3 regions of the Kitasatospora sp. NPDC056273 genome follow, and region 3 is predicted to be linked to each of the others. Evidence: riboswitches for the same ligand, from Rfam matches in the RefSeq annotation. Region 3 holds a riboswitch; each other region holds the start of a gene.
The links. Region 3 has a riboswitch for S-adenosylmethionine ahead of ACFCY1_RS20140 (IclR family transcriptional regulator). Riboswitches for the same ligand answer to the same signal wherever they lie in the genome.

Region 1 (9,992 bases), on a different contig from region 3:
GACGCCGCTGCGTCCCCGGGATGACGGCCTCACTCAGCTGGGTGAACCGGATGTCCCTCGGATGTCGCTTCACCGGGGGCGTTCCTACGATCTGATCAATCGTGCGAAACCTTCGGAGGCGGCCATGGCCGACAGGCGCGGAATCGCAGCTCTCGGCGGCATCTCGCTGGCCCTCGCCGTGCTGGCCCCGCTGGCCGGCTGCACGGCCGGGGACGAGGCGCCCGTCGGACCGCACCGGGTCGACGCGGCCCCGCTGGTCCACCTCTCGGCGGACGCCAAGGCGGACCCCTCCCAGCCGGTCACCGTGACGGCCGTCCAGGACAGCCGGCTCACCGACGTCACCGTGGTCGGCCCGGACGGCCGGGTGGTCGCCGGGAAGCTCGCCGAGGACCAGCGCAGCTGGCAGACCACCGGCCGGCTGAAGGCCGCCACCGCGTACACGGTGCGGATCTCCGCCGACAACGGCAAGGGCGGCCGCGGCGACACCACCGCGAGCTTCAGCACCCTCGCCGCCGAACGCCTGCTCACCGCCAAGCTCGGCCCGGACTCCTCCGGCAGCGGCGTCTACGGGGTGGGCCAGCCGCTCACCGTGGAGCTCTCCGAGGCGGTGAAGGACCCGCAGGCCCGCCAGGAGGTCGAGCGCGCCCTGACCGTCGGCTCCCAGCCCGCCGTCACCGGCGCCTGGTACTGGGTGGACGACAAGAACCTGCACTTCCGTCCGGAGGACTACTGGCCGGCCGGGACGACCGTCTCGCTGGCCTTCGACGGCACCGGCAGCCGGATCGCCGACGGCCTGTACGGCGGTGACCGCAGCTCGCTGAAGCTGCGGATCGGCGAGCGGGTGGAGTCGGTGATCGACGCGGCCGCCCACGAGCTCACCCTGAAGCGTGACGGCGAGGCGCTGCGGACCATCCCGGTCACCACCGGCAAGCCCGGCTTCGACACCCGCAACGGCGTCAAGGTGGTGCTCGGCCAGGAGCGGTCGGTCCGGATGAACGGCGAGACGATCGGGATAGCGCCGGGCAGCACGGAGTCCTACGACCTCGACGTGCTCTGGGCCACCCGGGTGACCTGGAGCGGCGAGTACGTCCACGCGGCGCCCTGGTCGGTCGGCTCGCAGGGCGTCGAGAACGTCAGCCACGGCTGTACCGGCATGAGCACCGGCAACGCCGAGTGGTTCTTCCAGCACACCCGGGTGGGGGACCTGGTGACGGTGGTGAACAGCCGCGGCGGCCGGATGGAGCCCTTCGGCAACGGCTTCGGGGACTGGAACATCGCCTGGACGGACTGGGTCAAGCACAGTGCCTCCGGACAGCCCGTCAGCACCACCGCACCGGCCTCCCAGGCCCCCGCCGCCGGGATGGTCCGCCCCGAGCTCTGAGACCCCCTGAGGCCCCCTCCGGGGGGGCGCTCAGCCCTGCGGGTAGGCCAGCCGCAGGGCGGTGTCCACGGCGGCCAGGGCCTCCGCGCGGGAGACGCCCAGGCGGCTCGCCCGGGCGGCGTACTCGGCGGCGGCCTCGGCGGCCAGCCGGTGCGCGGCGTCCCCGGTGGCGGCGATCAGCGTGCCGCGCCGGCCGTGGGTCTCCACCACGCCGTCCGCCTCCAGCTCGCGGTAGGCCCGGGCGACGGTGCCGGCCGCCAGCCCCAGCTGCTCGGCCAGGGCGCGGACGGTGGGCAGCCGCAGCCCGGTCGGCAGCTCGCCGGAGCGGGCCCGGTCGGCGATCTGGGCGCGGATCTGCTCGTACGGGGGAGTGGCCGAGGCGGGGTCGACGGACAGCTGCACGGGGGCTCCTGAGGACGCGGGGCGGCGGGTACGGGAAAGCCCGAGGGCCGCCGACCAGAACTCTGGTCAGCGGCCCTCGGGGTGACGCGGTGGTGCCTACGGGATCAGTGGTGGCCGTGGCCGCTGGTGATCTCGTGGTGCTCCTCGGCGGTCGGCTTGGGGATCTGGCTGCCCTCGCCGTAGAAGCCGCGGGAGAGCTTGGCCCGGGTGCGGGTGACGACGCCGGCCTTGCGGGCCACGCCGTTCTCGTCCGTCTGGGCCGGCAGCTCGACCGGCTGGTTCTGGTCGTGCGCGGTGAGCTTGTACAGGTCCTTCTGCGGCAGCTGGGTGTGCACCTCGACGAACTCGCCGTGCGGCAGGCGCTTGATGACGCCCGACTCGCGGCCGTGCAGCACCTTCTCCTTGTCACGGCGCTGGAGGCCGAGGCACCAGCGCTTGGTGATGATGAAGACGACGACCGGGACGACGAAGAAGCCGACGCGGACGAAGTAGGTGACCGAGTTGATCGACAGGTGCAGGTGGGTGGCGAACAGGTCGTTGCCACCGGCCATCAGCAGGATCAGGTAGAGGCTGATCCAGGCGGCGCCCAGGGCGGTGCGGACCGGGGCGTTTCGCGGGCGGTCCAGGATGTGGTGCTCGCGCTTGTCGCCGGTGATCCAGCCCTCGATGAACGGGTAGGCCGCGATCGAGACCAGGACCAGCGGGAAGATCGCCAGCGGGACCATGACACCCAGGTTGAGGGTGTGGCCGCCCCAGACGCTGATCTCCCAGCCGGGCATGATCCGGATCAGGCCCTCGGAGAAGCCCATGTACCAGTCGGGCTGGGCGTCCGTGGAGACCTGGTCGGGACGGTACGGGCCGTACGCCCAGATCGGGTTGATCGTGGCGATCGCCGAGATGACGGCGATGAGGCCGAACACCAGGAAGAAGAAGCCACCGGCCTTGGCCATGTAGACCGGCATCAGCGGCATGCCGACGACGTTCTTCTCGGTCTTGCCCGGGCCCGCCCACTGGGTGTGCTTGTGGTAGAAGACCAGGATCAGGTGGGCCACCAGCAGGCCGAGCATGATGCCCGGGATCAGCAGCACGTGGATGGTGAAGAACCGCGGCACGATGTCGTGGCCGGGGAACTCGCCCCCGAACAGGAACATCTGGACGTAGGTGCCGATCAGCGGGACGGCGAGGATCGCGCCTTCCATGAAGCGGATACCGGTGCCCGACAGCAGGTCGTCCGGCAGGGAGTAGCCGAAGAAGCCGTCGAACATGCCCAGGATCAGCAGCAGGAAGCCGAAGACCCAGTTGATCTCACGCGGCTTGCGGAACGCGCCGGTGAAGAACACGCGCATCATGTGGACGAGCATCGCGGCCACGAAGACCAGGGCGGCCCAGTGGTGGATCTGCCGGATCAGCAGACCGCCGCGGACCTCGAAGCTGATGTCCACCGTGGAGGCGTAGGCCTCCGACATCGGGATGCCCTTGAGCGGCACGTACGAGCCGTCGTAGACGACCTCGGCCATCGAGGGCTTGAAGAACAGCGTCAGGTAGACACCGGTCAGGATGATGATGACGAAGGTGTAGAGGCAGATCTCGCCCAGCATGAAGGACCAGTGGTCCGGGAAGATCTTCCTCAGGTTGGCCTTGGCGAGGGAGTAGATCCCCAGCCGGCCGTCAGTCCAGTCAGCCGCGGCTTCCCACTTGTTGGCGGGCTTTTCACGCGTGCTGGAGGGCTTGGCGGCACCGGTCGTGGTGCTGCTCGCGCTACTCATCGAGCACGCTCCCAGTAGCTCGGGCCGACGGGCTCCGCGAAGTCGCCGGTGGCGACCAGGTTGCCCTTCTCGTCAGTGATGATCTTCAGCTGCGGCAGCGGGTGGCCGGCCGGGCCGAAGATCACGCGGGCGCCGTCCGCCAGGTCGAAGGTCGACTGGTGGCAGGGGCAGAGCGCGTGGTGGGTCTGCTGCTCGTACAGGCTGATCGGGCAGCCGACGTGGGTGCAGATCTTGGAGTAGGCGAGGATGCCCTCGAAACCCAGCTCCTTGGACTTGTCGTCCTTGATGTCCTCGGGCGCGATGCGGACCAGCATCAGGGCGTCCTTGGCGATCCGCTGCTGGAAGTCCTCGCTGTGCGTGGACAGGCCCTCCGGCATGGCGAACGTGAGCGAGCCGACGATGATGTCCTCGGGCTTCATCGGCTGCATGGTGTTCATGTTGATGAGCTGCAGCGGCTTGGTCTCGGTCGCCTCCTTCCAACCGGTCTCCTTGAGCTTCTTCTCGGGAAGCGGGCCAAGGTCACGGAGCAGGACCACGCCGGAGAGCGGGACCAGCGCCATGGAGCCGATCAGGGTGTTGCGGATCATCTTGCGGCGGCCGAAGCCGGACTCGGCGGCACCGGTCTTGAACTGCTCGATGACGTCGTTGCGGACCTCGTCGGAGGCCTCGATCGGGTGACGCTCGGCGGGCAGCTCGACGTCCGACATCAGCGTGCGGGCCCAGTGGACCGCACCCGCGCCGATCATGAACAGCGCGACGCCCAGGGTCAGGCCGAGCGCGAAGTTCAGCGCGCTGACGTGACCGAGCGGGAAGATGTAGACGATCTTGTCCGGGTCGATGGCCACGTACGAGGCGATGAACCCGACGGTGGCGAGCATCGAGACCACGAACATCAGCGAGACCTGGCGCTCGGCACGCGACGCGGCCTTCTCGTCGATGTCGGTGCGACGGGGCTCGTGGGCCGGCAGGCCCGGGTCGGCGAACGGGCTGCCGTGGTCGGCCACCTCGCCGGCGGAGCCGTGCGGCTCCGGGAGCTTCTCTTCTGACATGTCGTGGCTCATGACTTCTTGGCCTTGGTGGTGTGGGCGGCGACCCAGATCGCGACCGCGATGAGCGTGCCGAGGCCGAAGATCCAGCCGAACAGACCCTCGGTCACCGGACCGAGGCTGCCCAGGGTGAGACCGCCGGGGTTGGGCTCATCGTTGGTGGTGTGGCGGACGAAGGCCACGATCTGCTTCTTCTGCTCCTCGGGCATGGTGGTGTCCGGGAACGACGGCATGTTCTGCGGGCCGGTCTGCATGGCCTCGTAGATGTGCTTGGCGTCCACGCCCTCCAGCGAGGGGGCGTACTTGCCCTTGGTCAGGGCACCACCCTGGCCGGCGAAGTTGTGGCACTGGGCGCAGTTGGTGCGGAACAGCTCGCCACCCTTGGAGACGTCCTCGGGGTTGGTCGAGGTGAACTGCTCCTCCGTCGGGGTCACCGGGCCGGGACCGAGGGAGGCGACGAAGGCGGCGAGCTGGTCGATCTCCGCCTGCGAGTAGATGTTCTTCTTGCGCGGGACCTGGGCGCCGGGCTGCTGGGCCGGCATGCGGCCGGTGCCGACCTGGAAGTCGACAGCGGCGGAGCCGACGCCGACCAGGCTCGGACCGTCACTGCTGCCCTGGCCGTTCAGGCCGTGGCAGGAGGAGCAGCCCACGGCGAAGAGCTTCTTGCCCTCATCGATCGCGAGCGACTGCGCGGCGACGTCGGCCTGCGCCTTGTCGGCGGGCGCGAACGCGGCGTACAGCCCCCCGGTTGCCGCCAGGGCGAGAAGTAGGACGACCAGCGCCGCCAATGGGTGGCGCCGTCGTGCGGAGAGCTTTTTCACGGAATAACCCCGGTGTCAGGATCTGGTCGACTGGTGGGTGCACCCGGCGGCCGGTCTGGCCGGCACGAGGCTGCCTGTCTAGGGCTGCGCGCGCGGTCGGTCGGTGGGAGCGTCGGCACCGGCAGAAGCGGCCCGTCGCCGGTGAGGGCGGGGGCCGCAGCCGGTGGCCAGCGACCTGATCAGCTGGTTACTTGATCAGGTAGATGGTCGCGAACAGGCCGATCCACACGACGTCGACGAAGTGCCAGTAGTACGACACGACGATCGCGGCGGTGGCCTGCTCGTGCGTGAAGCGCTTGGCTGCGTACGTCCGTCCCAGGACCAGCAGGAAGGCGATCAGACCACCCGTCACGTGCAGCCCGTGGAAGCCGGTGGTCAGGTAGAACACCGTGCCGTACGGGTCGGAGGACAGCGACAGGCCGTCCTTCTTGACCAGCTCGGTGTACTCGAAGACCTGGCCGCCGATGAAGACCGCGCCCATGGCGAACGTGAGGATGAACCACGCCCGGAGCTTCTTCACGTCTCCGCGCTCGGCGGCGAACACGCCGAGCTGACAGGTCAGCGAGGAGAGCACCAGGATCGTGGTGTTGACCGAGGAGAAGGGCACGTTGAGGGCGTGGGCCTTCTCGGTCCAGAACTCCGGCCCCTTGACGGAGCGGAGCGTGAAGTACATCGCGAAGAGGGCCGCGAAGAACATCAACTCGGAACTGAGCCAGACGATCGTTCCGACGCTGACCATGTTCGGCCGGTTGACCGATCCGTGCGCGTGCCCGGTTTCTACTGCTGTTGCTGTCGCCACGACGGACATTATGTCGGTCCCTTATTCCGTCTTCACGTCGGGGGGTGTCCCTCGGAGTGTCCGGTGCGTGCGGTATGCCCGCTTGGGGGGCGACGGGGTGCCCGTACGGGGGGTGAGCAGCGGCGTGTCCCTTTTCTGATGGTTCCTCGGAGGAGCCTGGACCCCGTTGCCCGGCGCGCCGGTGCACGGTCGGAGTAGCCGAGGGAGGTAGGGGGGAGGGCGTCCGGGTGAGCCGTACGGGTGGACCGGGCGGGGTCGGGTGACGGGCCGTCCTCCAGGCGGGTGAGTCCGGGGCGCGGCGGCTTGAGGAGGAACGTGCGCGAGGGGGACTCGGCGGAGGGTGATCGGGAGTAGCATCCGGATCAGGCGAACGTGGTCCGGATCACACTTGAGGGAGCAGGGCCCATGGCGTACACGACCGATGAGACGCTCACCGTCCTCGTCTACAGCGACGACCGCAACACCCGCGAGCAGGTGCTGACGGCGCTCGGCCGCCGCCCTGCCGAGGACCTTCCGGAACTGTCCTACCTGGAGTGCGCGACCACCCCCGCGGTGCTCAAGGCACTGGAGAAGGGGGGAGTGGACCTCTGCGTGCTGGACGGCGAGGCCGTCCCGGCCGGCGGGCTGGGCCTCGGGCGCCAGCTCAAGGACGAGATCTACGGCTGCCCGCCGGTCCTGGTGCTGATCGGCCGGCCGCAGGACTCCTGGCTGGCCGCCTGGAGCCGGGCCGACGCCGCGATCTCCCGTCCGGTGGAGCCGGTGGCGCTGGCCGGGGCGGTCGCCACCCTGCTGCGGGACCGGCTGGCGAAGCGGACTCCGGCCGTCCGCTGAAATCCGCGCCAGGAGTAGGAAAGACAGGGGTAGAAGCGGGCGCTCCGCTCGATAGGCTGGCTCCATCCGTACGGACGTCCCCGGAGCGGGGAACCGACAACAGCTGGAGTCAGCCATGGTGAACGTGAACCCTGCGAACGGCGGTAGCGACCCCGCGCAGGTGGTCCGCACCTGGCCGGACCTCCTGGCGGCACTGTTGCAGGGGGAGGACCTCGACCGCTCGTCCACCGCGTGGGCGATGGACCGGATCATGAGCGGCGAGGCGTCCCCCGTCCAGGTGGCCGGGTTCATGATCGCGCTGCGGGCCAAGGGCGAGTCGGTCGAGGAGATCGCCGGCCTGGTCGACGCGATGTACGCGCACGCCGAGCCGCTGGAGATCCCCGGCCCGGCGGTGGACATCGTCGGCACCGGCGGGGACCGGGCGAAGACCGTCAACATCTCCACCATGTCGGCGATCGTCGCGGCGGCCGCCGGCGCCAAGGTGGTCAAGCACGGCAACCGGTCGGCCTCCTCGACCAGCGGCTCCTCGGACGTGCTGGAGAAGCTCGGGGTGGCGCTGGACCTCTCCCCCCGGCGGGTCGCCGAGGTGGCCGAGGAGGTCGGGCTGACCTTCTGCTTCGCGGCGAAGTTCCACCCCTCGATGCGGCACGCCGCCACCGCGCGGCGCGACCTCGGGGTGCCGACCGCCTTCAACATCCTCGGCCCGCTGACCAACCCGGCCAAGGTCACCGCGCACGCCATCGGCTGCTTCGACACCCGGCTGTCCGGGCTGATCGCCGGGGTGCTGGCCCGGCGGGGCGCCACCGCGCTGGTCTTCCGCGGCGACGACGGGCTGGACGAGCTGACCATCACCACCACCTCGCAGGTCTGGCTGGTGCGCGACGGGGTCGTCACCGAGTCCACCTTCGACCCGCGGGACGTGGGCATCGAGCTGGTCGGCATCGAGGCGCTGCGCGGGGCGGACGCCTCGTACAACGCCGAGGTCGCGCGGCGGCTGCTGGCCGGCGAGCACGGGCCGGTGCGGGACGCCGTCCTGCTGAACACGGCGGCGGCGCTGGTCGCGCTGGAGCTGGGCGACGCGCCGCTCACCGAGCAGCTGGCGGCCGGCATGGAGCGGGCCGCGAAGGCGATCGACTCCGGTGCCGCGCAGGACCTGCTGCGGCGCTGGTCGGAGGCCACCAGCCGGGCCTGAGGCGGCAGTTGGGGAGCCCGTGCCGGTACGCCGGCGCGGGCTCCCGTGCTGTCCGGATGCTGGATGCCCGTTTGACCACCCGGTGGACCCGGCCTAGAGTCTTCGCCAGGTCATGAGTGACAGCGCCAAGCCCCAGCTGGCTGTCCGGCAACCCTCCGTCCGTGGCGGGGTGCCCTGGGTGAGGACCGGGTCGTCACGGCAAGCCGTCCGTGCGACAAGCGCGGACGCCCGACGACTAGCACTCCCGGGGTCCCTTGCCCCAGAAGGAGTGCATCCCCATGTCTCTGGCCACCGAAATCCGCACCCCGCTCGCCGTCCTCGGCGCCGACGTCCAGGTCCCGCTCGCCAGCGGTGAGAAGGTCGGCTACGCGGCGCTCGACTACGCGGCGAGCTCGCCGGCGCTCCAGCGGGTGTGGGACGACGTCGCCGCCTACGCGCCGTACTACGGCAGCGTCCACCGCGGGGCCGGGTACCTCTCCCAGCTGTCCACCGACCTGTTCGAGCAGAGCCGCCGCACCGTCGGCGAGTTCCTCGACCTGCGCGAGGGAGACCAGGTGGTCTTCACCCGGGCCACCACCGACTCGCTCAACCTGCTGGCCTCCGCCGTCCCGGCCGGCACCCGGGTGTTCGCCTTCGAGACCGAGCACCACGCCTCGCTGCTGCCCTGGGCGCACGCCGGACTGGACGTCACCTACCTGCGGGCGCCGCGCTCGCGGGCCGAGGCGGTGGCCGCGCTGGACGCCGCGCTCGCCGAGGCGCCCGAGGGCCCCAAGCTGCTCTGCGTCACCGGCGCCTCCAACGTGACCGGCGAGCTGTGGCCGGTCGCCGAGCTGACCGCGACCGCGCACCGGCACGGCGCCCGGGTGGTGCTGGACGCCGCCCAGCTGGCGCCGCACCACCGGGTCTCGGTGCGCGAGCTGGACGTCGACTGGATCGCCTTCTCCGGCCACAAGATCTACGCGCCGTTCGGCGCCGGGGTGCTGGCCGGCCGGGCGGACTGGCTGGACGCGGCCGAGCCGTACCTGGCCGGCGGCGGGGCGACCCGGACGGTGGCCCGGGAGGCCGACGGCTCGGTGGCCGTGCAGTGGCACACCGGCCCGGCCCGGCACGAGGCCGGCTCGCCGAACGTCATCGGCGCCTACGCGATCGCCTCGGCCTGCCGGGCGCTGACCGAGGCCGGCTTCGACGGGCTGGAGGCCCGCGAGCAGCAGCTGATCGCCCGGCTGACGGCCGGGCTGGCCGAGATCCCGCAGGTCAAGGTGCTGAACCTGTTCGGCGAGGGCTCCGCCCGGGTGGGCGTGCTGTCCTTCGTCGTCCGGGACTGGAACAGCTCGCACTTCTCCGCCGCGCTGTCCGCCGAGTACGGCATCGGGGTGCGCGACGGCCTGTTCTGCGCCCACCCGCTGGTGCGCACGCTGCTGGGCGACGAGGACGAGGCACCGTCCGAGTGTGGTGCGCCCGAGCCGTCGCTGCCGGGCGAGCGCAGCCTGAACGCGATCCGGGTGAGCTTCGGCGCCGGGACGCCGGACGAGCACGTCGACCGCTTCCTGACCGCCGTCCGGGAGCTGGTCACGGAGGGCGCGGCGTGGAACTACCGCAACGAGGGCGGGCGCTGCGTCGCCACCGTGCAGGTCGAGCGGGGCCGGCGCGCCGAGGGCTGACCGCTACTCGTCCAGGCCGAGGGCGAAGGCGGCCTCCAGGTCGTGCTGGGAGTAGGTGCGGAAGGCGATCTGGGTCTCGGTGTGGGCCACGCC
Region 2 (9,992 bases), on a different contig from region 3:
ACCAGCGCCGCCACCCCCGCCGCCGTCGGCGCCACCCGCCCGCGCAGCCCGGCGAAGGTCAGCAGCAGCGGGACGACCAGCATCACCACGAACCACACCAGGTCCAGCGGGAAGGTCGTGTCGTCCCAGCTCTGGGCCGCCTCCAGCAGCCCGCCCACGGCCCCCGAGGCCAGCACCAGGCCGGCCGCGCGCAGGCCCGGCCGGGGCAGCAGGTCCGTCGGCGCCGCCGCCAGCAGCAGCGCCGCCAGCACCAGCGGCAGCGTGGCCATCGCGATGTAGCCGCTCCACCACAGGTCGAAGGAGGAGGACCAGACGGCGTCCGCCAGGTTGTAGAGCCCCACCGCCCCCAGGACCAGCGCGCTGCCCCGCACCGCCGTCCAGCGCCCCAGCAGCCCCGCCACCAGGAGCAGCACGGCGGCCACCGGCGGGCAGAACGACGAGAAGTAGGCGCCGTACGAGTCGTCCCAGGAGAGCAGGTTGGCGATCCGGTGCGCGGTGGTCAGCCAGGCCACCAGCGTGGCGCCGGCCACCGCCCCGGCGAGCATCGGCGCGACCACCGCCAGCAGCCGCCCGGCCGCCGTGGCGCCGGTCAGCCCGAGCCGCACCCGCAGCCCGTACACCGCCAGGCCGAGGACCTCCCGGGCGACCGCCGGCCGGCCGCCCGCCGCCGTCGTGTCGGCGAACACCTCGGCCAGCTCCTCGCCCCGCTCGCGGCGGTACGGCTCCGGGTAGAGCTGGAGCGCGGCCCGCAGCACCGCCGAGGGCCCCGCGCCGATCACCGGTGTGGTCATGAGAGGCCTCCCCCCGTCGCGGGCCGCCCCTGCGACCCGGTCTTGCCCGGCAGCATCGACCGGATCCTGGTCAGCCGGCGCTCGGCCTCGGTGGCGACCGCCCGCAGCCGCTCCGCCTCGGCGGCCAGCGCCTCGCGACCGGCGGCGGTCAGCGCGTAGCTGCGCCGGGCGCGGCCGTCCACCACCTCCTCGGCGGCGACCTCGATCAGGCCCTGGCCCAGCAGCCGGTCGAGCGCCCCGTAGAGCGTGCCGGTGCGCATCTTGACCCGGCCGTCGGAGATCGCGGCGATCTCCTGGATGAGCGCGTAGCCGTGCCGCGGGGCGTCGGCCAGCGCGGTGAGCAGCAGCAGCGTGGGCTCCTGCATGGAGCGTTCTGTCATACGACTACATATATCGTCAACCTACCTATAGGTCCAGCGCCCACTCCCCCGGGTCCGGCACCCGACCGGGCCGCCACAATGGTCGCCATGCCGACCACCGAGGACGCCCCGCCCGCCGAGGAACCGCTCGCCGACCTGCCCACCGACGACCTGCTCGCCGCCTGGACCGCCCTGCTGCACCGCTGCGGGGCCGCCGTCGACCCCGAGCCGTACGGCCGGGAGCTGCTGCGCCGCTGGTCGGAGCCGCAGCGCCGCTACCACACCGCCGCACACCTGCGCGCGGTGCTGGGCCTGGTCGACGAGCTGGCCGGGCACGCCGCCGACCCGGAGGCCGTCCGCCTCGCGGCCTGGTTCCACGACGCCGTCTACCGCCCCGACCGCACCGAGAACGAGGAGCGCAGCGCCGCCCTGGCCGTCCGCGCGCTGACCGCCGCCGGGCTGCCCGCCGAGCGGGTCGCCGAGGTCGAGCGCCTCGTGCTGCTCACCGTCGGCCACGACCCCGCCCCCGGCGACCGCGACGGCGAGGTGCTCTGCGACGCGGACCTCGCCGTCCTCGGCGGCTCCCCCGAGGCGTACGCGGCGTACGCGGCCGCCGTCCGCGAGGAGTACGGCTTCGTCCCCGCGCCGGACTTCGCGGCCGGCCGGGCCGCCGTGCTGCGCCATCTGCTCGCCCTGCCGGACCTCTACCGCACCCCGGCCGCCCGCGAGCGCTTCACCGCGGCCGCCCGCGCCAACCTGACCGCGGAGCTCGGCACCCTCTGAGGCCCGTCAGCCCCACCGCCCGCGCACCCGGTCCGCGGCGGCCACGCCCCCCGTCACGGCCAGGACCCGCCCGGCCACGGCCCACCACGCGTCGTGGCCGGCCCCCGCCGCCTCCAGTACGGCCCACCACAGCCCGAGCCCGCAGCACCCGCCCGCCACACCCCACACCCAGCGCCTCATGCGCGCACCGTACCCACCCGCGCACCACCCCCGGAAGGCACCCCCGGCCCCGAGCCGGCCGGGCTAGGCGAGCTTCCCCACCGGCGCCACCACCGCGCCCTGCTTGCCGCACACCCAGTGCGGCTCCGGCCCCAGCTCGGGCTCCACGCTCAGCGCGTGCGGGTCCCCGTCGGCCGCGCACCCGGTGCACAGCGGCCAGCGCCCGTACGCCTCCAGCAGCGCGTCCTGGACGTCCTGGGCGACCAGCCCGAGCACGTACTCGGTGCCGTCCGGCCACTGCTCCAGCCACCAGCGGCGGTGCGTCACGGCCTGCTCCACCAGCGAGACGACGGCGGCGTCCGCCACGTCCCGCGCGGTGAGGTCGGCCAGGATCAGTGCCCGCGCGTTGTGCAGGGCGGTCTCGATGTCGTCGGAAGCCATCCGTCCATTCTCCGTCCACCGGCCCGAACGCCGAAACGCCGGACGTCCGAACGCCCGGGCCCCGGAGCTTCCGGACGCCGCCGGACGCCGAAACGCCGTGTGGGCGGCCCCCCGAAGGGAGCCGCCCACACGGACGAGGAACCAGCCGATCCGATCGGAGCGATCAGGATCAGAAGTCCATGTCACCGCCCGGCATGCCGCCGCCGGCGGCCGCGGCGGCCTTCTCCGGCTTGTCGGCGATGACGGCCTCGGTGGTCAGGAACAGCGCCGCGATGGAGGCGGCGTTCTGCAGCGCGGAGCGGGTCACCTTGGCCGGGTCGATGATGCCCTCGGCGATCAGGTCGACGTAGGTGTTGGTGGCCGCGTTCAGGCCGTGACCGGCGGGGAGGTTGCGCACCTTCTCCACCACGACGCCACCCTCCAGGCCGGCGTTGGTCGCGATCTGCTTGATCGGGGCCTCCAGCGCGACCTTGACGATGTTGGCACCGGTGGCCTCGTCGCCCTCCAGCTCCAGCTTGTCGAAGGCGACACCGGCCTGCAGCAGGGCGACGCCACCACCGGCGACGATGCCCTCCTCGACGGCGGCCTTGGCGTTGCGGACGGCGTCCTCGATGCGGTGCTTGCGCTCCTTGAGCTCCACCTCGGTGGCCGCGCCGGCCTTGATGACGGCCACGCCGCCGGCCAGCTTGGCGAGGCGCTCCTGGAGCTTCTCGCGGTCGTAGTCCGAGTCGCTGTTCTCGATCTCGGCGCGGATCTGGTTCACGCGGCCCGCGACCTGCTCGCTGTCGCCGCCACCGTCGACGATGGTGGTCTCGTCCTTGGTGATGACCACCTTGCGGGCGGTGCCCAGCAGGTCGATGCCGGCGTTCTCCAGCTTGAGGCCGACCTCCTCGGAGATCACGGTGCCACCGGTGAGGATGGCGATGTCGCCGAGCATGGCCTTGCGGCGGTCACCGAAGCCCGGGGCCTTGACGGCGACGGACTTGAAGGTGCCACGGATCTTGTTCACGACCAGGGTCGACAGGGCCTCGCCCTCGACGTCCTCGGCGATGATGACCAGCGGCTTGCCGCTCTGCATGACCTTCTCCAGCAGCGGGAGCAGGTCCTTGACCGAGCCGATCTTGGAGTTGGCGATGAGGATGTACGGGTCCTCGAACGTCGCCTCCATCCGCTCCAGGTCGGTGGCGAAGTAGGCGGAGATGTAGCCCTTGTCGAAGCGCATGCCCTCGGTGAGCTCGAGCTCCAGACCGAAGGTGTTGCTCTCCTCGACGGTGATGACGCCTTCCTTGCCGACCTTGTCCATGGCCTCGGCGATGAGCTCGCCGATCTGGGTGTCAGCGGCGGAGATGGAGGCGGTGGAGGCGATCTGCTCCTTGGTCTCCACGTCCTTGGCCTGGGCCAGCAGCTGGTCGGAGACGGCCGCGACGGCCTTCTCGATGCCGCGCTTCAGGGCCATCGGGTTGGCGCCGGCGGCGACGTTGCGCAGACCCTCGCGAACCAGGGCCTGGGCGAGCACGGTGGCGGTGGTGGTGCCGTCACCCGCGACGTCGTCCGTCTTCTTGGCGACCTCCTTGACGAGCTCCGCACCGATCTTCTCGTACGGGTCCTCGAGCTCGATCTCCTTGGCGATGGAGACACCGTCGTTGGTGATCGTGGGGGCGCCCCACTTCTTCTCCAGCACGACGTTGCGGCCCTTGGGGCCGAGCGTGACCTTCACGGCGTCGGCGAGCTGGTTCATGCCACGCTCAAGGCCGCGGCGAGCTTCCTCATCAAAGGCGATGATCTTGGCCATCTGAAGTGGTCCTCCGGGACACGGTCGACTGCTCGGACCAAGGGGTGCCCGCGACGGACGGCCCTGGTGTGCGGGGGTCCATTCCCCTACCGCTCCCGGGGGCCTCACCGACCCGGTCCGCTGTCACTCTCACGCTGTGAGTGCTAACGCCAATGATTAGCACTCCGGGTGGTCGAGTGCAAGCCCAATCGACGATCCGCGAGCCGTCGCCGGAGCCCCGCCCGAGCCCCTGCGGAGCCGCGTCGGGGAACGCCGACGGGCCCGTACGACACGCGTCGCACGGGCCCGTCGAGAAGCGAGTGGTCACCAGCCGTAGGGCCGCGCCGAGCTCCTGGAGTCGGAAGGGGTCAGACCGCCGCGCGGACCATGTCCGCCTGCGGGCCCTTCTGTCCCTGGGAGATCTCGAACTCGACCCGCTGGCCCTCCTCGAGGGTGCGGTAGCCGTCCATCTGGATCGCGCTGTAGTGGACGAAGACGTCCGCACCACCGTCGACCGCGATGAAGCCGTAGCCCTTCTCCGCGTTGAACCACTTGACGGTGCCCTGAGCCATTCCGAACTCCCCTAGTGCTGTGCTGGCCCTTCACGTGCCCGCAGGTCGCGGGCCCGGGTTGGTTGAAGGCCGGCCCGGGGAACCCCCCCTGGGCGCAGCCGTGCACGCCGCAACCATCCGCGCGGAACGCCGGGCGGCCTCCGGTGAGCGGGTGATTGCGTCGACCGCCGCTGAATGTATCCGGATCGACGCCCTCTGCAACAGGGCCAACCGCCGGTAATTCCGCCAAGGCGTCAAGGGACAGGACGGATCGAATCGGAATAATCTCGGCATTCCACGCCGGACATAGCGGACGAATTACTCAAATGCCCGCGCGAATTCTGACATCTGCCTGACATGTTTCACGGTCCGCCCCCGGCGGCCGGACGCCCCCGGGCCGAGCACTGCGGGGGCCGAAAGGGAAACCCTGTTCCCAGCCGAGCCACACTCTACTCCGACTCGACCCGGAAATATTCCCGCCGGAATGCGAGCGGTCGCCCGCGCATACGGAGAACGGATTTCCGTACGCGCGGGCGACCGCGGGTTCTGCTTTGTCGGCTCAGCAGCCGCCGGCCACCGCCGGGATGATCGAGACGCTGGCGCCGTCCTTGATCTCGGTCGCCAGACCCTCGGCGAAGCGCACGTCGTCGTCGTTCACGTAGACGTTCACGAAGCGGCGCAGCTTGCCGGTGTCGTCCAGGATGCGGGCCGCGATGCCCGCGTGGTTCTTCTCCAGGTCGGCGACGACCTCGGCCAGGGTGGCACCCTCGGCGGTCACCTCGGCGGCGCCGTCGGTGTAGGTGCGCAGGATGGTGGGGATGCGGACGGTGGCGCTCATGACTCTCCTAGCGGGGGCGGGGCCTATCGGGTGGTTCAGGCGGACACGAGGCCGGCGGCGCGGAACGAGTCCAGCGTCGGGCGGATGACGGCGGTCATCCCGGAATCGGAGACGGCGTCCAGGGTCTTCAGCCCGTCGCCGGTGTTGATCGCGACGGTCTCCTTGGCCGGGTCCAGCTGCCCGGTCTCGACCAGCTTCTTCAGCACGCCGACGGTCACCCCGCCCGCGGTCTCGGCGAAGATCCCCTCGGTCCGCGCCAGCAGCCGGATCGCCGCCACAACCTCGGCGTCCGTGACGTCCTCCACGGCGCCACCGGTACGGCGGGCGATGTCCAGCACGTACGGGCCGTCGGCCGGGTTGCCGATCGCCAGCGACTTGGCGATGGTGTCCGGCTTCACCGGCTTGATCACGTCCCGGCCGGCCTTGAACGCGGCCGACACCGGCGAGCAGCCCTCCGCCTGGGCGCCGAAGACCTTGTACGGCCGGTCCTCGACCAGGCCGAGCCTGATCAGCTCCTGGAGCCCCTTGTCGATCTTCGTCAGCTGCGAGCCCGAGGCGATCGGGATCACGATCTGCTCCGGTAGCCGCCAGCCGAGCTGCTCGCAGATCTCGTACGCCAGCGTCTTGGAGCCCTCGCCGTAGTACGGCCGCAGGTTCACGTTGACGAAGCCCCAGCCCTCGCCGGCCGGGTCGCCGATCAGCTCCGAGCAGAAGCGGTTCACGTCGTCGTAGTTGCCCTCGATGCCGACCAGCTCGCCGCCGTACACCCCGGCCATGACGACCTTGCCCTGCTCCAGGTCGTGCGGGATGAACACGCAGGACCGGAACCCGGCCCGGGCCGCCGCCGCACCCACCGCGCCGGCCAGGTTGCCGGTGGAGGAGCAGGACAGCGTGGTGTAGCCGAACGCCCGGGCCGCCTCGATCGCACACGCGACCACCCGGTCCTTGAACGAGTGCGTCGGGTTCCCGGAGTCGTCCTTGACGTGCAGCTGGGCGGTGAAACCGAGCTCCCGGCCCAGGTTGTCCGCCTTCACCAGCGGGGTCCACCCCGGGTTCAGGTTCGGCTTGGACGCCACGTCGGCCGGCACCGGCAGCAGCGGCGCGTACCGCCAGATGGAGGCCGGACCGGCCTCGATCCGCTTGCGCAGCTCCTCGGCGCCCTCGCTGCCGAACTCGTAGGCGATCTCCAGCGGGCCGAAGCACTCCAGGCACGCGAAGCTGGGGCCGAGCGGGAAGCGGGTGCCGCACTCGCGACAGGACAGCGCGGCGGCCGGGCCGAGGTCGACGGAAACAGGTGCGGCAGTGTCGATAGCCATGATGGCGAGGCCTCTCTCCTCATCTTCCCCGTGGCGCGGTCGCGACACGGGACGGAATTGGCACCTGTCCCGCCGGGGCCTGTCGACAGACAGCCGCGCGAGAAGGTTGCCGGGACGTCAACGGGCCGTTCCCTCAGTCCCTCTGGATGAGCTTGTGAAATTGTGGTGGTGCTCAACGGAGACCCCGGCGTGCAAAGGTCCGACCGCTGTACGAAGACTGTATCCGAAGGCGTCAAACCTGAACGGGACCGTCCGCCAAGCGAGATGACCCGTCCCACCGACCTCGCCGAGGAGATCTCCGTGCCCGCCGAACCGACTCCCGCGCTCCTCCCGCAGGCGGCGTCCTGGCTGCGCCGCCGCTCCTGGAGCGCGGCCGACCGGCCGGTCCGCACCCTGCTCGACGCCAAGGAGCGCACCGGTCGCACGGTCAGCGTGGTCCTCCCCGCCCTGGACGAGGAGGCCACCGTCGGCGACATCGTCCGCACCATCCGCCGCGAGCTGATGGAACGCCTCCCGCTCGTCGACGAACTCGTCGTCGTCGACTCCGGCTCCACCGACGCCACCGCCGCCGTCGCCGCCGAGGCCGGCGCCCGGGTCGAGCACCGCGACGCCGTCCTACCCCGGCTGCCCGCCGTCCCCGGCAAGGGCGAGGTGCTCTGGCGCTCGCTGCTGGTCACCCACGGCGACATCGTCTGCTTCGTCGACGCCGACCTGCGCGAGTTCGACCCGGCCTTCGTCTCCGGCATCATCGGCCCGCTGCTCACCGACGAGTCCATCCAGCTGGTCAAGGCCATGTACGACCGCCCGCTGGAGTCGGAGGGCGCCGTCCTGCCAGCCGGCGGCGGCCGGGTCACCGAACTCGTCGCCCGCCCCCTGCTCAACCTCCACTGGCCGGAACTCGCCGGTTTCGTCCAGCCGCTCGGCGGCGAGTACGCGGCCCGCCGCTCACTGCTCGAACGGCTGCCCTTCCCCACCGGCTACGGCGTCGAACTCGGCCTGCTGGTCGACGCCCTGGAGCTGGCCGGCCTGGACGCCCTCGCCCAGGTGGACGTCGGCGTCCGGCACCACCGCCACCAGGACGGCCAGGCCCTCGGCCGGATGGCCGCCACCATCTACCGGACCGCCCTGGAACGCCTCGACCGCACCCACCGCCTCAAGGCCTCCGCCGACCTCGTCCACCCCCACCTCACCCAGTTCACCCGCGACCCGGAAACCCGCGCCTTCACCGCCCACACCCACCCGGTGACCGCCCTCGAACGCCCCCCGATCCACACCCTCCCCGAGTACGCCGCCCGCCATTAGGGCCTCTCTTTCGGATCATGCCAGGCGCGCGACGTGATCCGAAAGAGAGGCCCTGGGCCCTCTCTTCGACGGGCCGCACGGGTTTGCCACGCCGACCCCACGGCAACATGCCAACCATGGGCGATCTCACGACCAACCGTTCGAGCGTGACCGGCACCGCCCCCGTCCTGGTGGCGTCCAACCGGGGACCGGTGTCCTTCAGCACCGCCGACGACGGCACGCTGACCCTGCGCCGCGGCGGCGGCGGCCTGGTCTCCGGCCTCTCCGCCATCGACGACCCGAACGCCGTCTGGGTCTGCGCCGCCCTCGACGACTCCGACCGCAGGGCCGCCGCCGAGGCACCCCACGGCCGCCTCGACCTGGCCGGCCACGAGGTCGGCGGCCAGGCCGTACGGATGCTGGACATCGACCCGCTGACCTTCGCCCGCGCCTACAACGGCGTCGCCAACTCCACCCTCTGGTTCGTCCACCACCTGCTCTACGCGACCCCCACCGCGCCCTCCTTCGACGCCGCCTTCCGCACCGAATGGGCCGCCTACCGGGCCTACAACGAGGCCTTCGCCGAAGCCCTCGCCGCCGAGGCCGCCCCGAACGCCGCCGTCCTCGTCCAGGACTACCACCTCTCCCTGGTCCCGGCCCTGCTCCGCGAAGCCCGCCCCGACCTGCGGATCGGCCACTTCTCGCACACCCCCTGGGCCCCGCCCGAGTACTACCGGATGCTGCCCGACGACGTCGCCCGGGCCGTCCTCACCGGCATCCTCGGTGCCGACCGGGCCGGCTTCCTGACCCAGCGCTGGGCCCGCGCCTTCGCCGCCTGCTGCGAGGACCTCCTCGGCGCGACCGTCGACCACGACGCGCTCACCGTCACCGTCGACGGCCGCACCACGCGCCTCGGCGTCCACGCCCTCGGCGCCGACGCCGACTTCCTGCGCGAGCGCGCCCACCGCCCCGACGTCGACGAACGCCTCGCCGCCCTCCGCGCGGCCGTCGGCGACCGCCGCACCATCGTCCGGGTCGACCGCACCGAGCTGAGCAAGAACATCGTCCGCGGCCTCCAGGCCTACCGGCACCTGCTCCGCACCCGCCCCGAGTGGCACGACCGGGTGGTGCACATCGCCTTCGCCTACCCGTCCCGCACCGACCTCGCCGAGTACCGCGCCTACACGGCCGCCGTCCAGCGGCTGGCCGAGGAGATCGACGCCGAGTTCGCCACCCCCGCCTGGCGGCCCCTGATCCTCCACGTCGACGACGACTTCCCGCGCTCCCTCGCCGCCTACCGGCTGGCCGACGTCGCCCTGGTCAACCCCATCCGCGACGGCATGAACCTGGTCGCCAAGGAGGTCCCGGTGGTCTCCGACCACGGCTGCGCCCTCGTCCTCTCCCGCGAGGCCGGCGCCCACGCCGAACTCAAGGACGACGCCCTCACCGTCAACCCCTACGACGTCATCGCCACCGCCGAGGCCCTCCACGCCGGCCTCACCATGAGCCCGGAGGAGCGCGCCGACCGCACCAAGCGCCTGGTGGCGGCGGCCACCGCGCTCCCCCCGCAGCAGTGGTTCCTGGACCAGCTCAACGCGCTGTGAGCGCGTCCGCCAAGGCCCCCAACAGCTCCACCACGCCCTCCGGCCCGGCGACCACCAGGTCCGCCCGGTCCGCCAGCTCCCGCACCGGCGCGTCCCCC
Region 3 (9,992 bases):
CGAACACGATGAGCACGAACACGATGCGGGCCATCACCCAGACCGCCCTCGGCACCCCGGACGTCCTCCACGAGGCCGAGGTCGAGCGGCCCGTGCCCGGCGTCGGCCAGGTCCTCGTCGCCGTCCACGCCGCCGGGGTCAACCCCACCGACTGGAAGCACCGCAGCCGCGGCTACTTCCTCGGGCAGCCGCCGTTCACGCTCGGCTGGGACGTCTCCGGCACCGTCGAGGCGGTCGGCGTCGGCGTCTCGCTCTTCACCCCGGGCGACGAGGTGTTCGGCATGCTGCCCTACCCGTACGGCGCCGGCGCGCACGCCGAGTACGTCGTCGGCCCCGCCCGGGCCTTCGTGCCCAAGCCCGCCGTACTGAGCCACGTCGAGGCCGGGGCGCTTCCGCTGGTGGCGCTCACCGCCTGGCAGGCGCTCGTCGACACGGCGGGGCTGCGGCCGGGGCAGCGGGTCCTGGTGCACGCGGCGGGCGGCGGCGTCGGGCACGTCGCCGTGCAGATCGCCAAGGCGCGCGGCGCGTACGTCATCGGCACGGCGTCCGCCGCCAAGCACGACTTCGTCCGGGGCCTGGGCGCGGACGAGGTCATCGACTACCGGACGGCCGACTTCGTGGCGGAGGCCCGCGACATCGACGTGGTCCTCGACCCGCTCGGCGGCGACGACCGGCTGCGCTCCCTGGAGACCCTCCGGCCCGGCGGCGTCCTGGTGTCGATCCTGCCCCAGGGGATCGACGAGGTGGCCGAGCGCGCCGCCGAGCTGGGCGTGACGGCGAAGGCCCTGCTGGTCGAGCACGACCGGGCGGGCATGGCCGCGATCGCCGCCCTCGTCGAAGCCGGGCAGCTGCGCCCGCACGTCTCCGCCACCTACCCGCTCGCGGAGGCCGCGAAGGCCCACGCCGAGGGCGAGACCGGCCGGGTCACGGGCAAGCTGGTCCTCACCGTCCGCCCGTAGCGGTCACCCGGACCCCGGGGGCAGCAGGCGCTCGGGAAGCGAACAGACCGGGGCAGATTCAGACCGAATCGGGCAGGGTGGGACGATACCTGCCATGCCTAGCAAGTCTCCATCGGTCCGGGACGCCGACGCCCCGCCCGACCCGCTCTGCCGTCTCCTGCTCGACCTGGGCGAAGCCCTGCTGGGCGGCGGCCTGCCCGTCCATGAGGTCGAGGACGAACTCCGTGGACTGGGGCGGGCGTTGGGCGCCCCGGAGGTCCAGGTCGCCGCGCTGACCAACGGGCTGTTCGTGGCCCTGCACCCGGACGGCGCCACCAGGTTCCAGCCGCTCGGCGGCACCCTGCGGTTCGAGCAGACGGCCGACGTCCTCCACCTGGTGCACCGGCTGCGGGCGGGCGAACTCGACGGGCCCCGGGCGCGCGCCGAGCTGGACCGGATCCGGCGGGCGCCCGCCCGCTGGCCCGCGTGGGTGGCGGACTTCGGGGCGCTGCCGGTCGGGGTCGGGGTCTGCATCTTCCTGCAGCCGGTGGTGGCGAACGTGCTGGCCGCCGGGCTCGGCTCGCTGATCGTGGTGGGCCTGACCGTGCTCGCCCGGCGGCGGCCGCACCTGCGGCCGCTGCTGCCCGTCACGGCCGGCTTCCTCGTCGCGCTGCTGGTCCTGGCGCTCGCGCGGGCCTCGCTGCTGGACGGGCCGCTGCGGACGATCGTGGCCACCCTGGCGATCCTGCTGCCGGGCGGGCTGCTGGTCACCGGGCTGTCCGAGATCGCCGCCGGCGCGGCCAACGCGGGCACCGCCCGGCTGGTCTCCGGCGCCGTGCAGCTGACGCTGTTCCTCGCCGGGGTGGCCGCGGCCGCGACCGCGATCGGCATGCCGTCCACCGCGCTGGCCAACGTGCAGGTGGCCAAGCCGAGCTGGTGGGTGATCGCGCTGGGGCTGGCGATCGCGGTGGCCGGGGTGGTGGTCAACGTCCACACCCCGCCCTCGGCCATCCCGTGGATCGTCGCGGTGATCGCGGTGAGCGTCACCGCCCAGGTGGCGGTGGGGTCGGTGCACGGCGCGGCGATCGGCGGCCTGGCCGGGGCCGTAGCCGCCGCGGTCGCGGCCACCCTGGTGCACTGGCTGCCGGGCGGTCCGCTCTGGCAGGTGCTCTACCTCCCGGCGTTCTGGATCGTCGTGCCGGGCTCCTTCGGTCTGCTGAACACCGCGCAGATCGAGGTCGGCAACGGGGCGCAGTCGCTGCTGGCGGCCGTCTCGGCGGTCTTCGGGGTGTCGATCGGCACACTGATCGGCGCGGTGATCAGCCGGATCCCCCGTCCCAGCCTCACCGGCCTGCCGCACCGGGCCTGAGCCGGTCGGAACCAGGCCCGAGCCGGGCCCGAGCCAAGCCGGACCCGGGACCGGTACGGGCCGGAACCGGGCCCCGGGGCGCGCGGAGGTGCGCCCCGGAGCCCGGAGTCTCGGAACCCGAGGTTCGGAACCCATGACCAGGGAACCCCGGAACCTCGGAATCCGAGAGCCTCGGAACCCCCGTCAGGGCTGGCGCAGGGCCTCGGTGAGCCGGTGGGCCGCCTCGACGACGGCCTGGGAGAGCTGGGCACCGGGGTGGCGGCTGAGCCGTTCGATCGGCCCGGAGACCGTGACGGCGGCCACCACCCGGTTGGACTGGCCGCGGACGGGCGCGGCCACGGAGGCGACCCCGACCTCGCGCTCGCCGACGGACTGGGCCCAGCCGCGGCGCCGCACGCCGCTCAGCGCGGTGGCGGTGAAGCGGGCCCCTTGCAGGCCGCGGTGGAGGCGCTCGGGCTCCTCCCAGGCGAGCAGGATCTGGGCGGCGGAGCCGACCTTCATGGGGAGGGTGACCCCCACCGGAACGGTGTCGCGCAGGCCGGTGAGCCGCTCGGCGGCGGCCACGCAGATCCGGACCTCGCCCTGCCGCCGGTAGAGCTGGGCGCTCTCGCCGGTGGCGTCCCGCAGCTGGGCGAGGACCGAGCCGGCCGCGGCCAGCAGCCGGTCCTCGCCGGCGGCCGCCGAGAGCTCGCCGAGGCGGGGGCCGAGCATGAACCGGCCCTGGACGTCCCGGCTGACCAGGCGGTGGTGTTCGAGTGCGACGGCCAGCCGGTGGGCGGTGGGCCGCGCCATGCCGGTGGCGGCGACGAGGCCGCCCAGGGTGGCGGGCCCGGCCTCCAGGGTGCCGAGGATCGAGGTGACCTTGTCGAGCACGCCGACGCCGCTCGTGTTCTCCATGGGATGGGTACTCCAGTCTCAAGGCCCGGGAGCAGCGGGTCCGCGCTGCTCACGGCGGCTCCTGGCGGGGAGCCGGGGGGTGTGGTCAGCGAGGACAGGCCGGAGAAGTCGGCCGATTGCCTGCGCCGGGCACGAGACGGGTACGCGAAAGGACCGGGGCGGGAAGCGCCCGGGCGAAGGACAGCACAGAGAGCACCGTGTCTCCTCATCTTTCCCGCGCCACAGTGGCGACAGGCCGGAGTTGGCACTGCCCCCGCCAACACGGCGCGTACTTCGGACGCCGGGTCGAACGGGGAGTTGCCGGGGCTTCGTAGGGCCGGTCCCTCCACCCCTCTGGATGATTCGCCAGGAACGATACAAGACATCCGGGGCGGGTCGGCAAGTCCCCCCGCCCTCGACCCGCCCTCGACCACGCCCCGCGGGGCCGGCTCAGCGGTGGCGCGGCCCCGACAGGCCGGTGCACGGGGCCCCGTCCGGGCTGCCGGGGAGGGTCGCGTCCCAGGCGTGCAGGGCGGCGAGGGCGGCGGTGCGCTCGCGGTCCGTGGGCCGGGTGCCCTCGGGGCCGAGCAGGTAGTCGGCGACCGGGGTGAGCAGCAGGGTGGCGTCGCCGGCCGGGAGCAGCAGCGCCTCGTCCCACTGGTGCCGGATGACGGTGCGGCGCAGCAGCGTGCCGTGGCGCGGCGAGGTGCCGTGGCACGGCGGGGTGCCGGCAGAGGTCCGGCGGCGGAGTTCGGGGGCGACCTCGGCCTCCAGGACGGTGCGGACGTCCCGCAGGGCGCCGAGCGGCACGTGCTCGGCGGCGAGGTCGAGGAGGGCGGCGGCCTCCGGGGCGAGCCGGTAGGCGGCGACCACCGCGGCGGTCTCGACGGGCTCGAAGGGCTGCCCGGCGAGCCGGGCCACGTCGATCACGTCGCCCGCGAGGAAGGTGCGCCCGAGCCCTTCCTCGGCGAGGGCGATCAGGCATTCGACGTGGTCGTCGGCGGCCAGGTAGGGGCGGACCGGGACGGTGGCGAGGTCGCCGGGGAGCGCGGCGGTCGCGACCCGCACCTGGTACCACGGGTCGAGCAGCGGGTCCCCGGCCGGCCAGCGCAGGGTGACGGCGGTGTGCCGGGGGCGCTCGCCGAGCAGGGTGACCTCCACGGACTCCACCGGGTGGTCGGTGACCAGCCGGTTGACGGCCTGCCAGAGCGAGGCCTCGGTGGGGCTGACGAGGCTGAGCTCGGCCAGCGGCCGGGGCAGGTCGGGCGGGTAGTAGCCGGCCAGCGGCAGGTCGCGGATGGGGCGGACCCCGGTGGCGTCGGCGAGGTCGCGGGCGACCCGGGCGTAACACTCGACCCGGTCGCGGGCGCGCCGCAGCTCGTCCCGGGCGTGCGCGCCCATCCGGACGTCCTCCCGGGCGAGCGCGGCGAGCACCAGGTACGGGAGGTGGCGCTCGCCCCGGGCGCGGTGGAGCAGTTCGACGGGTCCGCAGGCCGGGTCGACGTCGAGCAGGCGGTGGAGCAGGTCGGTGTCCAGGCCGCCGTGCCGGTCCGTGACCCGGTCGGTGCTCGACGCCGTACTCGGTTCCGTGTTCCGGTCCGCGTTCGGATCCGCTTTCCGGCCGGTACTCAGGTCGCTGTTCCGGTCCGTGTTCATGGGCGTCCGCCTCCGAGAGCCGTGGGGGTCGCCGGTCGGCGGCCGGGCGACCGGGGACGTGGCGGGTCCGGCGGTGAGGGGCCGGGCCGACTGCGGGCGCCACATCACCGATTGTGGCGACGGCCGATCAACACCGGATCACCACCGGGTCGACGATCTCTCGACATCCCGCCAGGTCCCGTGGGTTGATAGGGACTCACCAATTCGGGGGTGGCACGTGCGGGCGGGGGCGAGCACATGAAGCGGGCAGGTGCAGGCATGGATGATTTCCGGTTCTCGGTGCTGGGCTTGATGCGGGCGCAGCGCGGCGCGACCGTACTGAAGGTGGGCAGCCCCCAGCAGCAGGCGATGCTGGCGGTGCTGCTGCTCCGGCCCGGCCACGGCGCGAGCGCCACCGACCTGATCGACGCCCTGTGGGGCGAGGAGCCGCCGGGCACCGCGATGACGACGGTGCGCACCTACGCCTGGCGGTGGCGCAAGGTCCTGCACGGCGAGGCGCCGGACGCGCCGACCGTGCTGACCTCGGTCGGGGACGGCTACCGGCTGGTGCTGCCCAAGCACGCGGTGGACGCGGCGCAGGCGGAGGAGCTGGCGGCGCAGGCCGAGCGCACGGCGGCCGCCGGGGAGCCGCAGCAGGCGCGCGACCTGCTGAACCAGGCCCTGGAGCTGTGGCAGGGCGAGCCGCTGGCCGGCATCCCCGGGCCGTTCGCGCAGCGGCAGCGCCAGCGGCTCCAGGAGCTGCGGCTGACCCTGCTGGAGGAGCGGATCGCCCTGGACCTGGCGCTGGGGCGCTACTCCCGATGCATCCCGGAACTGACCTCGCTGACCACCGAGCACCCGCTGCACGAGCGGGCGTACGGGCTGCTGATGCGGGCGCTGTACCAGGCCGGGCGGCAGGCGGACGCGCTGGCCGTGTTCCGGGGCGCGCGTCAGCTGTTCCTGGCCGAACTGGGGGTGGCGCCCGGGGCGGAGCTGGACCTGCTGCACCAGCGGATCCTGGAGGGGGACCCGTCGCTCGCCGCCCCGGCACCCTCCGTCGCGCTCGTCCCCGTCGCGCTCGTCCCGGGCCCGGCCGCCGCCGGTCCGGCGGAGCCGGCCGCGCCCGGGGCCGAGGCACCGGACCCGCCCACCGGACCGGCGGCGCCGAACGCCCCCGCCACCGCACCGGCCGGGAACACCGCCCCGGCCGGGAGCAGCTCACCGACCCCCAGACCGGCCCAACTGCCGCCCGACGCTGCCGACTTCACCGGCCGATCGGTCCTGGTCGAACGGCTGGGCAAGGCTCTCGGCGGGGCGCACGGAGGGGCGCCCGACAGAAACCCCGGCGCACCGGGCCAGCAGGCGCTGGTGATCGCGACCGTGGTCGGCATGGGCGGAGTCGGCAAGACCGCGCTGGCCCTGCACGTCGCCCACCGGGTGCGCGAGGCCTACCCGGACGGGCAGCTCTACGTCGACCTGCGGGGCGCCGACGCCACCCCGGCCGATCCGGAGGCGGTGCTCAGCGGCTTCCTGGTGGCGCTCGGCGTGCCGGCCGACGCGGTGCCGGAGGGGCTGGACGCCCGCTCGGCGCTGTTCCGCTCGGCGGTGGACGGCCGGCGGCTGCTGCTGGTGCTCGACAACGTCCACGACACCGCGCAGATCAGACCGTTGCTACCGGGTGCGGTCGGCTGCGCCGTGCTCACCACCAGCCGGACCCGGCTGTCCGGCCTGCCCGCGACCGTCCAGGCCGACCTCGGCGTCTTCGAACCCGAGGAGGCGCTCGAACTGCTGGGCCGCACCATCGGCGCCGAGCGGCTGGCCGCCGAGGCGCAGGCCGCCCGGGAGCTGCTGCTCGTCTGCGGCCACCTCCCGCTCGCGGTCCGGATCGTGGCGGCCCGGCTGGCGGCCCGGCCGAGCTGGACGGTGCAGACGCTGGGCCGCCGGCTGGCGGTCGAGCGGCGGCGGATCGACGAGCTGCGGATCGGCGACCTGGAGGTGGCGGCGGCCTTCGAGCTGAGCTACCGCCAGTTGACGCCCGCCCAGGCCCGGGCGTTCCGGCTGGCCGCCTCGGTGGACGGGCCGGACCTCGGGCTGCAGGCCGCGGCCGCCCTGCTGGACCTGGACGAGTACGACGCCGAGGACCTGCTGGAGGCCCTGGTGGACGTGGCGATGATGGAGTCGCCCTTCCCCGGCCGCTACCGCTTCCACGACCTGCTGCGCGCGTTCGCCCGGCGCCGTCCGGACGATCCCGGCGCGGCCGTGGCGGCCCGCGACCGGATGCTGGACCACCTGCTGGCCACCGCGTGCTCGGCCTTCCAGCACGCCGTCCCCGGGGATCCGGCGGCCGGCGCGCTCGGGCCGGCCCGTAGCGCGGGCGTCCCGCTGGACGGGCCGGACGGGGCGCGGGCCTGGGCCGAGGCGGAGGGTTCCGGGGCGATCGCGCTGGCCGCGCAGGTGGCGGGCTGGAGCGTCGCGGACGACACCGACGGCCCGACCGGCGGGCCTTCCGACGGCCCGGCACCGGACCCCTCCGACGGACCGACCACGGACCCGCTGCGCGCCGCGATCGACCTGCTGATCGCGCTCACGCCGTTCGTCCTCGCCCCGCCCAGCCGCCAGCTGGCCACCACCGCGGAGGCCCTGGCCGCCGCCGCGGTCCACCGCGCCGACCACCGGGCAGCTGGTCGGGCGCACTTCCTGCGCGGCAACGTCGCCCTGGCCGCCACCCGGCTGGAGGAGGCGGAGGAGGCCTCCCGGCTGGCGGTGGCCGCCTCCCGCGCGGCGGGCGACACGGTGATCCTGCGCCAGGCGCTGAACGACCTCGGCCTGGTCTGCCAGTTCCTCAGCCGCTACGACGAGGCCGTCGGGCACTACGACGAGGCGCTGCTGCTGGCCCGCGAACTCGGCCACCGCTCCGGGGCGCTGGTGACGACGGTGAACGCGGCGCTGGCCCGGGTGCGCAGCGGGCGGGCCGCCGAGGCGGTGCCGATCTGCCACGAGGCGCTGGCCGAGCTGCGGACCCGGAACGACGATCCGGGCCGGGCGTACACGCTGTACGTGCTGGGGCTGGCGCTGCACGGGCTGGGGCGGCACGAGGAGGCGGTCACCTGGTTCGGCGAGTGCCTGGCGGTGGCCTCGGCGTCCGGTCTGCGGGCCCGGGCCGGGCACGCCCGCTACCGGATGGCGGACAGTCTGCGCTCGCTCGGCCGGACGGAGGAGGCGCTGGAGCACGCCGGGCAGGCGCTGGAGCTGTGCGAGGAGCTGGGTGCCGAGCGGGACCAGGGCCACGCGCTGCTGGTGCTGGGCCGGACGCTGGCCGACCTCGGGCGGGAGGCCGAGGCGTACGGACGGCTGCGGGAGGCGCACCGGATCTTCGTCCGGCTGGGGCTGCCGGAGGCGGCGGAGGTGGCGGGGCTGCTGCCCCGGGCCGAGGGTCCGGATCCGTCGACCCCGTCGGGCCGGGCGGTCCGGCGGGCCGCCGACCGGCTCTCCTCGGGCTGCTGAGGAATCGATCCTGCTGGCGGTTCCGGTGCGTTCAGGAACTGGTGCGCAGGAACCGGTGTGCTCAGGAGCCGGTGCGTTCAGGAGCCGGTGCTGTTCCAGTCGCCGTTGCCGCCGGTCGGGGTGGGGGTCGGGGTGGGCGTCGGCGTCGCGCCGCCGCCGCTCACCACCGTCGCCACCCCGGCGTCGGCCGCCGCCCCGGCGACCGTCACCGAGAGGCCGGCGCCCAGGGCGACGGTCACCCCGAGGCCGACCGTGAACAGCCGGAGGCGGGTGCGGATGGTGGTGGCCGGACGCTGCGTCATCTCTGGTACTCCTCGGCTCGCTTCCCTGCTGGGAAGGGGTTCCGTCGTGGTGTGGCACCAGTCTGGCCGGGAGCGTTCAACGGTCGATCTACAGTCGAGCACCGGTGATCACCAATGATCACCGGTGCTCCGTGGGCCGCCCGCTCAGGCCGCCCGCTCAGGCCGCCGCGCGGATCTCCAGGGTGCAGCACTTCACGCTGCCGCCGCCCTTGAGCAGCTCGCTGAGGTCCATCCCGATCGGCCGGAAGCCGCGCTCGCGCAGTCGCGAGGCCAGTCCCACGGCCGCCTCCGGCAGCACCACGTGCAGGCCGTCGCTGATCGCGTTGAGGCCGAACACCTCCGCGTCGGCCCGGTCCGCCAGCAGCGCGTCCGGGAACAGCCGCCGCAGCACGGCACGGCTGCCGGCCGAGAAGGCCTCCGGGTTGTACATGATCTCGTCGCCGTCCAGCACGGCGAGCGCGGTGTCCAGGTGGTAGAAGCGCGGGTCGACCAGCTCCAGGCCGACCACCGGGCGGCCGAAGAACTCCTGCGCCTCCGCGTGTCCGTCGGCCACGCTGCGGAAGCCCCGCCCGGCCAGCACGTAGCTCGCGGTCGTCAGCAGGTCCCCCTCGCCCTCGTTGACGTACTCCGGGTCGCGGGTCTCGAAGCCCCGGGCGCGGAACCACTCCAGGTAGGCCGGGCCCTCCGCGGCCCGCTCGGTGTTGCGGAAGCGCGCCCCGAGCACCCTGCCGTCCACCACGGTGGCGCCGTTGGCCGCGTAGACCATGTCGGGCAGGCCGGGCAGCGGGTCGATCAGGTCGACCCGGTGGCCGAGCTCGCCGTACAGGGCGTGCAGCCGCTCCCACTGGGCGACGGCCAGGTCGGTGTCCACCGGCTTCGCCGGGTCCATCCAGGGGTTGATCGCGTAGGTGACGTCGAAGTGGGTCGGACGGCACATCAGGTAGTGGCGCGGGCGGGCGGTGCGGGCCATCGGAAGCTCCTCGGAAGTCGGGTACGGGCGGCAGGGGCGGTACGGGCGGTGCGAGCGATACGGGCGGGGGCCGGTCAGGCCGTGGGGGCCGGCGGCCGGGTCGGGAAGTCGCGCAGGCCGCGCAGCGGGCTGGCCAGCAGCACCGCGCCCGCCGACAGCAGCACGCCCGCCATCAGCCAGATCGTGCTGCGGGCGCCGATCGCCTCGCCGAGGTAGCCGCCGAGCAGGGCGCCCACCGGGATCGCGCTGTAGTTGAGGGTCGCGGAGCTGGCCCGGATCCGGCCGATCATCGCGGGCGGGCAGTAGCCCTGGGAGAAGCTGCCGGCGAGGACGTTGCCCGCCACCACCCCGCAGACCGCGACCGCCCAGGCGAGCGCGCTGACCACCAGCGGCAGCCG

Region 1: another riboswitch for S-adenosylmethionine. It lies ahead of ACFCY1_RS08690 (aminotransferase class V-fold PLP-dependent enzyme); the one in region 3 lies ahead of ACFCY1_RS20140 (IclR family transcriptional regulator).
Region 2: another riboswitch for S-adenosylmethionine. It lies ahead of thrC (threonine synthase); the one in region 3 lies ahead of ACFCY1_RS20140 (IclR family transcriptional regulator).

The regions. Positions count from the first base shown of each region.
Region 1 covers NZ_JBHJSJ010000007.1:7,348-17,339, reverse strand. Annotated here, with positions in the region: gene ACFCY1_RS08730 (Ig-like domain-containing protein) at 125-1,381, shown strand; gene ACFCY1_RS08725 (GntR family transcriptional regulator) at 1,412-1,783, opposite strand; gene ACFCY1_RS08720 (ubiquinol-cytochrome c reductase cytochrome b subunit) at 1,888-3,549, opposite strand; gene ACFCY1_RS08715 (ubiquinol-cytochrome c reductase iron-sulfur subunit) at 3,546-4,598, opposite strand; gene ACFCY1_RS08710 (c-type cytochrome) at 4,607-5,416, opposite strand; gene ACFCY1_RS08705 (heme-copper oxidase subunit III) at 5,604-6,224, opposite strand; gene ACFCY1_RS08700 (hypothetical protein) at 6,621-7,046, shown strand; gene trpD (anthranilate phosphoribosyltransferase) at 7,162-8,238, shown strand; SAM riboswitch class IV at 8,347-8,465, shown strand; gene ACFCY1_RS08690 (aminotransferase class V-fold PLP-dependent enzyme) at 8,517-9,899, shown strand; gene ACFCY1_RS08685 (Lrp/AsnC family transcriptional regulator) at 9,903-9,992, opposite strand, start outside.
Region 2 covers NZ_JBHJSJ010000038.1:4,708-14,699, reverse strand. Annotated here, with positions in the region: gene ACFCY1_RS28070 (hypothetical protein) at 1-791, opposite strand, end outside; gene ACFCY1_RS28065 (PadR family transcriptional regulator) at 788-1,171, opposite strand; gene ACFCY1_RS28060 (hypothetical protein) at 1,250-1,933, shown strand; gene ACFCY1_RS28055 (hypothetical protein) at 1,940-2,113, opposite strand; gene ACFCY1_RS28050 (hypothetical protein) at 2,177-2,533, opposite strand; gene groL (chaperonin GroEL) at 2,703-4,325, opposite strand; gene ACFCY1_RS28040 (cold-shock protein) at 4,673-4,876, opposite strand; gene ACFCY1_RS28035 (MoaD/ThiS family protein) at 5,415-5,693, opposite strand; gene thrC (threonine synthase) at 5,729-7,009, opposite strand; SAM riboswitch class I at 7,026-7,162, opposite strand; gene ACFCY1_RS28025 (glucosyl-3-phosphoglycerate synthase) at 7,274-8,311, shown strand; gene ACFCY1_RS28020 (trehalose-6-phosphate synthase) at 8,428-9,894, shown strand; gene otsB (trehalose-phosphatase) at 9,881-9,992, opposite strand, start outside.
Region 3 covers NZ_JBHJSJ010000021.1:187-10,178, forward strand. Annotated here, with positions in the region: gene ACFCY1_RS20130 (NADP-dependent oxidoreductase) at 1-959, shown strand, start outside; gene ACFCY1_RS20135 (threonine/serine exporter family protein) at 1,054-2,307, shown strand; gene ACFCY1_RS20140 (IclR family transcriptional regulator) at 2,491-3,204, opposite strand; SAM riboswitch class I at 3,407-3,548, opposite strand; gene ACFCY1_RS20145 (hypothetical protein) at 3,634-4,839, opposite strand; gene ACFCY1_RS20150 (BTAD domain-containing putative transcriptional regulator) at 5,098-8,322, shown strand; gene ACFCY1_RS20155 (hypothetical protein) at 8,400-8,624, opposite strand; gene ddaH (dimethylargininase) at 8,782-9,594, opposite strand; gene ACFCY1_RS20165 (MFS transporter) at 9,669-9,992, opposite strand, start outside.